Linked DNA regions of Pedobacter ginsengisoli. The protein of the gene in region 1 interacts with the protein of each later gene in a pairwise test. Links are inferred from orthologs where the notes say so. Each region holds a gene or a part of one and is shown in the gene's direction. Other genes may lie near its edges.

What was found.
Region 2: the proteins of rlmN (region 1) and ftsZ interact in binary tests that used the Escherichia coli proteins (3 or more experiments, as listed by UniProt). The link is inferred for Pedobacter ginsengisoli from one-to-one orthologs.

What each region holds. Positions count from the first base shown.
Region 1 is NZ_CP024091.1:3,984,176-3,988,955, forward strand. The notes cover bases 1-2,797. They hold rlmN (23S rRNA (adenine(2503)-C(2))-methyltransferase RlmN), read left to right. Parts: upstream 1-772; coding sequence 773-1,822; downstream 1,823-2,797. Other genes in these bases: rluF (23S rRNA pseudouridine(2604) synthase RluF), read left to right, coding at 1-668; CPT03_RS16365 (hypothetical protein), read left to right, coding at 2,026-2,797. In the rest of the region: more of CPT03_RS16365, read left to right, coding at 2,798-3,405; CPT03_RS16370 (PAS domain S-box protein), read right to left, coding at 3,661-4,780.
Region 2 is NZ_CP024091.1:3,146,216-3,151,188, reverse strand. The notes cover bases 861-3,850. They hold ftsZ (cell division protein FtsZ), read left to right. Parts: upstream 861-1,533; coding sequence 1,534-3,168; downstream 3,169-3,850. Other genes in these bases: CPT03_RS13005 (aminotransferase class I/II-fold pyridoxal phosphate-dependent enzyme), read left to right, coding at 3,327-3,850; ftsA (cell division protein FtsA), read left to right, coding at 861-1,404. Outside these bases: more of ftsA, read left to right, coding at 46-860; more of CPT03_RS13005, read left to right, coding at 3,851-4,568; CPT03_RS13000 (hypothetical protein), read left to right, coding at 4,828-4,973. UniProt on the Escherichia coli protein: Essential cell division protein that forms a contractile ring structure (Z ring) at the future cell division site. The regulation of the ring assembly controls the timing and the location of cell division.

The sequences.
Region 1 (4,780 bases):
GCAATAATCACGAAAAGGAATATATAGTTACTGTAAACAAACCTATTACCGAATCATTTTTAACCGGAATGGCCAAAGGCGTACCGGTATTAGGTGTAATGACCAAAAAATGTAAAGTAACCCAGGAAAGCCCCTTTGTATTTAAAATTATACTTATTCAGGGCTTAAACCGCCAGATCAGACGTATGTGTGAATATTTTGGCTTCGAAGTAACGAAACTGGAACGTGTTCGGATCATGAACATCAGCCTGAAAGGCATTCCTGTTGGTGAATGGCGTGAACTTACTCCTGAAGAGCAAACCGTAATATTTAACCTGGTTGCAAAATCAAGTTCATCAGAAAGTGCCTCTGCCCCCAATAGAATAAATAAAAAACCAAAAGCCAGACCGGAAGAGGATCTGTTTGAAAATGTAACACCCAAAAGGTCATCAGGCAAACCCGCAGGTCCTAAAAAGCCTCATGGCAAAGCTGCTTCTGGTAACGTAAGCAGAACCGATCGCCCAGCAGGTGGCAAAGGCAAATCTGCTCCGAAATCTTCAGGTGGTTTTAAAGCAGCTGCTTCAGGCAACGACTGGAACAAAAGCGGGGGTCCAAGCAAAAGATCCGTAAAGCCAACAAAAGGCAGATCAGGAGTTCCCGGAGCAAAAACCAAAAGCCCTAAACGTTAATTTAACTATTCCAATAAAGCGATCTTCATAATCCTGAAATGAATTCAGGATCATGCATCAATATATAAGGAAAAGAATATTTTTTAGGTAACTTTGCATTTATAATGCTTACTACAAAGAAAACTGATATCCGTTCATTAGATCTGGCACAGCTGCAACAGCACTTCATAGCCATGAAAGAACCTTCCTACAGGGCTAAACAGGTTTACCAATGGCTTTGGGAAAAATCAGCACGTACATTTTCCGAAATGAGCAACCTTTCTAAAGACCTTAGAAACAAGCTCGATGAAAATTATGCCATCAATGTAGTAGAAGTCAACAACTCTCAATTCAGTAACGATCATACCATTAAAAACACATTCAGACTTTACGATGGAAACATTGTAGAAGGGGTTTTAATTCCTATGGATGAACGTATGACAGCCTGTGTAAGCTCTCAGGTTGGCTGCAGCTTAACCTGTAAATTCTGCGCAACCGGTTACATGGACCGCAAACGCAACCTTAATGCCGATGAAATTTATGATCAGGTGGTACTCATAGATCAGCAGGCCAAGCAAAATTACAATGCCCCGTTAACCAATATCGTATATATGGGCATGGGCGAACCGCTCCTGAACTACGCTAACGTATTAAAGTCAATCGAGCGGATCACAGCTCCCGATGGCTTAAATATGTCATACAAACGGATTACCGTTTCTACAGCAGGTATTTCCAAAATGATAAAAAAGCTGGGCGATGATGGTGTTAAATTTAATCTTGCCTTATCGTTACATGCAGCTAATGATAAAAAGCGCAATGAAATTATGCCTATCAATGAGCACAACACATTAAAGGCGCTTGAAGAAGCATTAAAATACTACTACTCTAAAACCAAAAACCCCGTTACCTACGAATATATCGTATTCAATCACTTCAACGATGAAATTCAGGATGCCATGGAACTCGCAAAGTTTTGTAAACATGTTCCATGCAAAGTAAACCTGATTGAATATAACCCAATTCAGTTTGCCGATTTCGTCAATGCCGAAGGTGATAAGATCGATGCATTCTCCAACTACCTGAAAAGCCAGGGTATCAATACTAACATCAGACGCAGTCGCGGTAAAGATATAGACGCGGCCTGCGGGCAGCTTGCCGTAAAACAACAAAGCTAATCCCCCTGTTTGATCCCTAAAACACAAAAAGCAATTAAATTAGCGGGGAACTCCCTAAGCTTGCATTTTCAGGATTTCGCTGGCCGGGTGTGACTACAACTGCCGTTACCATAGAAATCTGCTGGACTGCATAAATTCGGCATAAAAAAATTAAGTATTGCAGCCCCTGCCTTTGCAGAATAAATTTATCTTAAGTTTGTGATATGCGTTTGTCTTATTTAGCTGTTCTTCTGCTCTTTCTGGCATTTACGGCCTGCCGTAAATCCGAGGGAATTACTACAGATGCCAAAGCAAAACTCTCTTTTTCTACAGACACGGTCCTGTTCGATACCGTATTTACCTCATCAGGAACTACCAATAAACAGCTCAAAGTTTACAACACCAACCAAAAGGCGGTTAACATCAGCCAGATCCAGCTCAGTGGGGGCTCAGGCTCGTACTTTAGCCTCATCATAAACGGACAACCTGTTAGTCAGAAATCAAACCTTCAAATTGACGGCAATGATTCCATCAGCATCTATGTAAAGGCTACCATTGACGCAAATAGCCAGACGAAACCCTTTATTGCGCAAGACTCTATTGTATTTAACACAAATGGCAACAAACAAACTGTTGCACTGGTTGCCTACGGACAAAATGCAGTTTTTATAAATAATCAGACAATTACAGCCAATACCACATGGAATAGCTTACTCCCCTATATTGTCTACAAATCTGTAACTGTTGCATCAAATGCAACCCTAACAATACTACCTGGTACCAAAGTACTTTTTCACAGCAATTCAGGGATGCATATTAAAGGAACATTACTGGCAAATGGCACCCCGGCAAGCCCTGTTTTATTTTCGGGCGACCGGACGGAGCGTATTTATGCAGATGAACCAGGACAATGGAATGGGTTACACTTTTACAGTAGCAGTTCAAATTCAAAACTTCACTATGCTGTTGTTAAAAATGCAATAATTGGACTCACTGTCGATTCTCTTTCCAAAACCCAAACTCCCAGACTATCGCTTACCAATAGCATTGTTAAGAACATGACCATCGCTGGTTTTGTAGGCTACAACGCACATCTCAATGCATTTAACAACCTGTTTTACAATGCCGGGCAATACCTTTTGTATGGTGTTTCAGGCGGAAAGTACAATCTTAAACAAAATACATTTGCGGGCTATAATGCCAAATTCTCCCGCAGAACTCCCGCACTATATTTTTCTGACCTAAGTAACGCGCTACCCGCCAGAAACTTACAACTCCTGCTCATGAACAATATCATTTGGGGCAGTTTAACTGAAGAGCTGCTGATTGATAAAAAGACCACTGCGGGCATTGATGCCGAAGTAAGCAACAATGTGATTAAAACGATACTAAAAACCTATGAGGGCAATTCTAATCTCCTAAATACCGACCCCAACTTTATCGAGCCACTCAAAGATAATTTTATGCTCAAAAACAATAGTTCAATTATAAATAAAGGCCGTGATTTAAGTACTGATCCTGCTTTTGGTATTTTCCTAAACAAAGACCTTAATAACCAGCCCAGAATATTTCCGTCAGAACCTGGCTGTTACGAAAATAATTAAAAACCACCTCTCCACAACAATTTCAAAATAACGTCGTTTATGTTGATGAGAGCGTTAATTTAGATGGTAAGGGTCGATATTCTTGATAGAGAATATCGGCCCTTTACTTTTTATTTTCAAATAAGCTTTTTATTTTTTGGCAATTGAGAAATAATTCGTTCCTTTGTTACGAGAGCGTTAATTTAAGGGTCGATAATTCCATGCTAATGGGCTATCGGCCCTTTATCTTTTAACAGAAATCCAATAAAAATTTACTTATTTCGAGAGGTTTATAGAAATAATATGCTTTATTTCTTCAGGCTTAAATGGTTTCAATATATGTCCATTCATCCCACAGGCTTTGAATTTGCCCGTCTCATTCTGCAGTGTAGAAGCTGTAAGTGCAATTATCGGTACAGTTTTAAAATACTCATCCTCTAACTCTCTTATAATACTTGTGGTTTCAAATCCATCAATCCCCGGCATCTGAATATCCATAAAAATAAGGTCAAAGGTTTTCTTCATCACCTTCTCAATGGCTTCTTTACCATTTCCGGCAAATTCAAGTTCAAAGCCCCATTTACTAAGTATCCGGTTTGCAATCAGAATGTTGATTTCATTATCATCAACAACCAGTATCCTTTTGCCAACAAATACTGATGGCATTTCAGCTGACTTTAAAGCCCGGGTATTTTGAGTGGCTTTGCTGAATTTAATATCGAAGGAGAATTCGGTTCCACTCCCCTCCTTGCTTTTCACTTTAATGTCCGACTGGTACAGCTTCAACAGTTTCTTGGTAATCGCTAAACCAAGTCCGGTACCCCCGTATTTTCTTGATATATCCGTTTTAGCCTGGGTAAAGGTTTCAAAAATGTACGATTGCTTATCCTCAGGTATTCCAATGCCGTTATCCCTTACTAAAAAACTAATCAATACAGCGTCATTATTTTCGCTCACCAGCTCAATATTGAGGTCTATTTTCCCTTGATCAGTGAATTTAATTGCATTTCCTAGCAAATTCATCAATATCTGGTACAACCTGGTTTTATCTCCCAGAATATTCACCGGAATTTTATCATCCCATTGCAACACCAGCTGATTTCCCTTTTGGCCCGCATTAATCTGCAATGAATTCACAATATCACCGGCAAGATTTTTTATATCCAACGGTATGGATTCCAGCTCCAGATTGCCGGTTTCTATTTTTGTAAAATCCAGAATATCGTTAATAATATGTAGCAGATTCTCTGCCGAAAACTTAAGCACATTCAAATCTTCTACCTGCGATACTTTAGGATCATTGTCAATCAGCAAATGCGTCATCCCAATTATTGCATTTAATGGAGTTCTGATCTCATGACTCATTACCGAAAGGAACATTTCCTTAGCATCACTC
Region 2 (4,973 bases), 840 kb from region 1 along the record:
TACCAGGAAAAACAAGAATAAAAAACTCAACAAATCAATATAGTTATGGGCAAAGAAAAATTAACCACTCAGTCTCCAATTGTAGTAGGATTGGATATTGGTACTACTAAGATCTGTGTGATCGTTGGTCGCAGAACACAACACGGAAAAATAGAAGTATTAGGTATAGGAAAAGCAGAATCCGCAGGGGTAACACGTGGTGTGGTATCCAATATCCAGAAAACAGTTCAGGGGATAGCTCAGGCGGTAGAACTTGCAAGTGGACAATCGAACGTCGAAATCCGCGTTGTTAATGTAGGTATTGCTGGCCAGCATATCAAAAGTTTACAACACCGAGGTATTTTGACCAGAAGAGAGCTGAATAATGAGATAGGAAAGAAAGACATTGACAAATTAATTGATGATATGTTCAAACTGGTTATGCCCCCAGGAGAAGAAATCATTCATGTATTGCCTCAAGAGTTTACTATCGACAATGAGCCAGGTATTAAAGATCCTATTGGAATGGCAGGAGTGCGTTTGGAAGCAAACTTCCACATCATTTCTGGTCAGGTAACTGCGGTAAAAAATATAATGAGATGCGTAACCAATGCAGGGTTGCAAACTCAGGAATTAATACTGGAGCCATTAGCTTCTTCGGAATCGGTGTTGAGCGATGAAGAGAAAGAGGCAGGTGTGGCTTTGGTTGATATAGGTGGTGGTACTACCGATATCGCTATTTTCCATGAGGGAATTATCCGCCATACAGCAGTTATTCCTTTTGGTGGCAACAGTGTAACTGAAGATATCAGAGAAGGATGTTCTGTGATGAGAAATCAGGCTGAGTTGCTGAAAACCCGTTTTGGTTCGGCATTGGCAGAAGAAAATAAAGAGAATGAGATTATTTGTGTTCCGGGATTGAGAGGAAGAGAACCTAAAGAGATTTCAGTGAAAAATCTTGCTTATGTAATCCAGGCCCGTATGGAGGAAATTATTGAGCATGTTTACTATGAAATTAAATCTTCAGGTTATGAGAAAAAACTAATCGGTGGAGTTGTAATTACCGGTGGTGGTGCTTTATTGAAACACTTGTCGCAGTTGGTAGAATATGTAACCGGATTAGATTGCCGTGTTGGATATCCGAATGAGCATTTGTCAAAATATGAAGACATGCCTAAAACCATCTATGATGATTTGAAAAGCCCAATGTATGCAACCAGTGTTGGTTTATTAATTAAAGGGATACAAAAAGCTGAGGAGTTACTTGAAGAAATGAAGCAGCCGGGAGTATTTGTAGAACGACCAAAAGATAAAGAGAAAGTGAAGCGTTCTGGTGGTGGATTGTTTGATAAACTCCTTGCAAAAACAAAGGATTTTATCAAAGACGACATGAATGTAAGTGACGAAGATTATATAAAACCGTAATATTTTTCAACAAAACGCGATTTTTCCACATTCTTAACAGTTGTGGAAAACGCCTGTTAAAAAAGTGTTAATATTACATAGAGAGATGAACAGGAAAAACGAATTTTTAAATAACTGATTCATAAAGATATGCAGTTTGAAATGTTAAAAGATAAGTCGTCAATCATCAAAGTAATTGGTGTTGGTGGCGGTGGAGGTAATGCGGTAAACCATATGTACCGTTCTGGAATTACAGGTGTTGACTTTATCATTTGTAATACTGATGCTCAGGCACTGGAGTTTAGTCCGATCCCTAACAAAGTTCAGCTTGGTGCAAGTTTAACTGAAGGTATGGGTGCGGGTTCTATTCCGGAAGTTGGGAAAAATTCGGCGATAGAGAATATTGACGATATTAAGCAGATGTTGGGCAGCACTACAAAAATGTTGTTCATCACGGCAGGAATGGGTGGTGGTACCGGAACGGGTGCCAGTCCTATTATCGCTAAAGCTGCAAAAGAATTAGATATTTTAACGGTAGCCATTATTACTACACCTTTTGCCTTTGAAGGTAAAAGACGTAAAATGCAGGCTAACGATGGATTGGATGAACTGAAAAAATATGTAGATTCTTACCTGGTTATTTCTAACGATAGATTACGTGAAATATTCGGTAACCTTACTTTAGGTTCAGCATTTGCTCAGGCAGATGATATTTTAACAACTGCAGCTAAAGGAATTGCCGAGATTATAACGGTGCCAGGATATATCAACGTGGATTTTAAAGATGTGCGTACCGTTATGAAAGATAGCGGCGTATCTATAATGGGTAGTTTTGCCTGCGAAGGTGAAAACAGAGCTTTAAATGCTGTTGAAGGTGCTTTAGCTTCCCCATTATTGAAAGATAATGAGATTGAAGGTGCCAGATATATTTTATTGAACATTAGTTCTGGTACACAGGAAGTAACAATGGATGAGGTTACCATTATAACTGATTATATTCAGGAGAAGGCTGGTCTTTCTGCAGATTTGATCTGGGGTAACTGTATTGATGAGAATCTTGGTGAAAGATTGTCTGTAACCATTATTGCTACCGGTTTCCAAACTAAAGAACAGCGCGAAGAAGACAAAAAGAACGTTAAAAAAATCTCTTTGTTAACTCCTGAAGAGGCACCTATGGTGCGTCCGGTAGAGCCTGTTAACTCTTTTATACAGCCTAAAGCTGATGTTCCTGCCCAGGAACCGGTAATGAAAGCTAAAGAAGAGATAAAGCAATCTGATCTTTTCGGTGATTTATTTAATATCAATAAAACCAGAAAAGTTGATGAACCTGAAAATACAGTTGTAAGACATACTTTAATTGAAGAAGAACCGGTTCAGGAAACTCAACAGGAGTCTGCAGGTTTTGAGTTTGAAATTAAACTCGCTGAAACGGATTTCGTATTTGAAACTCCTGCATCAGTATTCAATAATGATGTTGAAGCTCATAAGGAAGAGATTCTTGAAGTGGGAGCTGATGACGATAAAAACGATGAATCAATAGAAGATCAGCTTAAAAAATCGAAAGAAAGAATTTTAAGATTAAAAGATCTTAGCATGAAATTAAGAACCAGCAATGGTTTGCAGGAGTTAGAGAATGAGCCGGCTTATAAACGTAAGCAAATGCAATTGCAGCAGGTTCAGCATTCATCTGAATCTCAGGTTTCCAGATTTACGTTAAGTAATGATGAAGATGGATCAACTGAAATCAGACCTAACAACTCGTTTCTTCATGATAATGTTGATTAATGATTAACATAAAAAAAATAGAAAGCCTTAGCAATAAATATGTTAAGGCTTTTTTGGCATAATAATAGTGTATTAGCCTTGGTACAGGCTGATGTTGCGTATCAGTCATATTAACCTTAAATTTGCAAAAAATATAAAAAAACTTAATACATATAACATTGGATATTTTTGAAAAGATAGCAAAGCATATGGGCCCTATCGGGCAACATCACAAATGGTCACATGGATATTTCTCATTTCCTAAATTAGAGGGGGATATCGCTCCTCACATGAATTTTCGCGGTAAAGAGCATCTGGTATGGAGCTTAAATAACTACTTAGGTTTAGCTAATCATCCTGAAGTAAGAGAAGCTGATTTAAAAGGGGCTTCGGATTTTGGAATGGCTTATCCAATGGGTGCCCGTATGATGTCGGGTAACTCAAAATACCACGAACAACTGGAGCAGCAACTTGCGGCATTTGTAGGTAAACCAGACGCTTTTCTATTGAACTATGGTTATCAGGGAATGGTTTCTATCATTGATAGTCTTGTGGATAGAAATGATGTTATTGTTTATGATGCTGAATCTCATGCATGTATTATAGACGGATTGCGTTTGCATATGGGTAAACGTTTTGTGTATAAGCATAACGATATTGAGAGCGCACGCAAGCAACTTGAAAGAGCAACTAAACTTGTTGAGCAAAGTGGTGGTGGTATATTGGTAATTACCGAAGGTGTTTTTGGTATGTCGGGTGCACAAGGGAAATTAAAAGAACTTGTTGACCTTAAAAAGGAGTTTAACTTCCGCTTATTGATTGATGATGCTCATGGTTTTGGTACTATGGGGCCTACCGGTGCAGGTACCCACGAAGAGCAAAACTGTATTGACGGGGTAGATGTTTACTTCGGTACTTTTGCCAAATCTATGGCTGGTATTGGTGCATTTGTAGCCTCTACCGAAGAAATGACTAATTTTTTCCGTTACAATATGCGTTCTCAAACTTTTGCCAAAGCATTACCAATGCCTATGGTTATTGGTTTGTTAAAAAGATTAGAGCTGTTAAAGAACAATCCTGAGCTTAGAGAGAAATTATGGAATGTAGCTACTACATTACAGAAAGGCCTTAGAGACCGTGGATTTGATTTAGGCGTAACAAACACAATGGTTACCCCTGTGTTCTTAAAAGGTGAGCTGCTGGAAGCTACGGCACTTACAATGGACCTCCGTGAGAACTACGGAATATTCTGTTCAATTGTAGTGTATCCTGTTATTCCTAAGGGACTAATTGAGTTAAGGTTGATACCAACTGCTGTTCATACAATGGAAGATGTACAGCGCACCTTAGATGCCTTTAGTGAAGTTTCGGATAAATTGAAAAGCGGATACTATAAAGAGAATCAATTCTCTATAGCATAACAGTCATTTTAGTAAAAAGCCCCTCTAAGCATATTAGAGGGACTTTTTTGTGTTAAGTTATTTTGTAATCGCTTGATTTTCAGTCTTATGGTTTAATTTAAAGTAGATTTAATTGTGCATAACCCCATGGAATGTGGAAAAAAACAAGGTTTTAGGCACTTTTTTATTAATCCAAAAGTTTTTTTTATAAAATAAACATCTTACTTTAGTAATAGAGTATTAATCAAAACCTTAAAAACCTAAAAGGAGTAAATTAACGATGAAAAAATTTAATGAAGTAAAAGAGCTTGTAGCAGCTTTAGAAGCTGATGCCGACAAATTCTACAACAAGGCGAACAGTGCTGCAGGTACACGTGTACGTAAAGGTATGCAAGATCTTAAGAACTTAGCTCAAACTATTCGTTT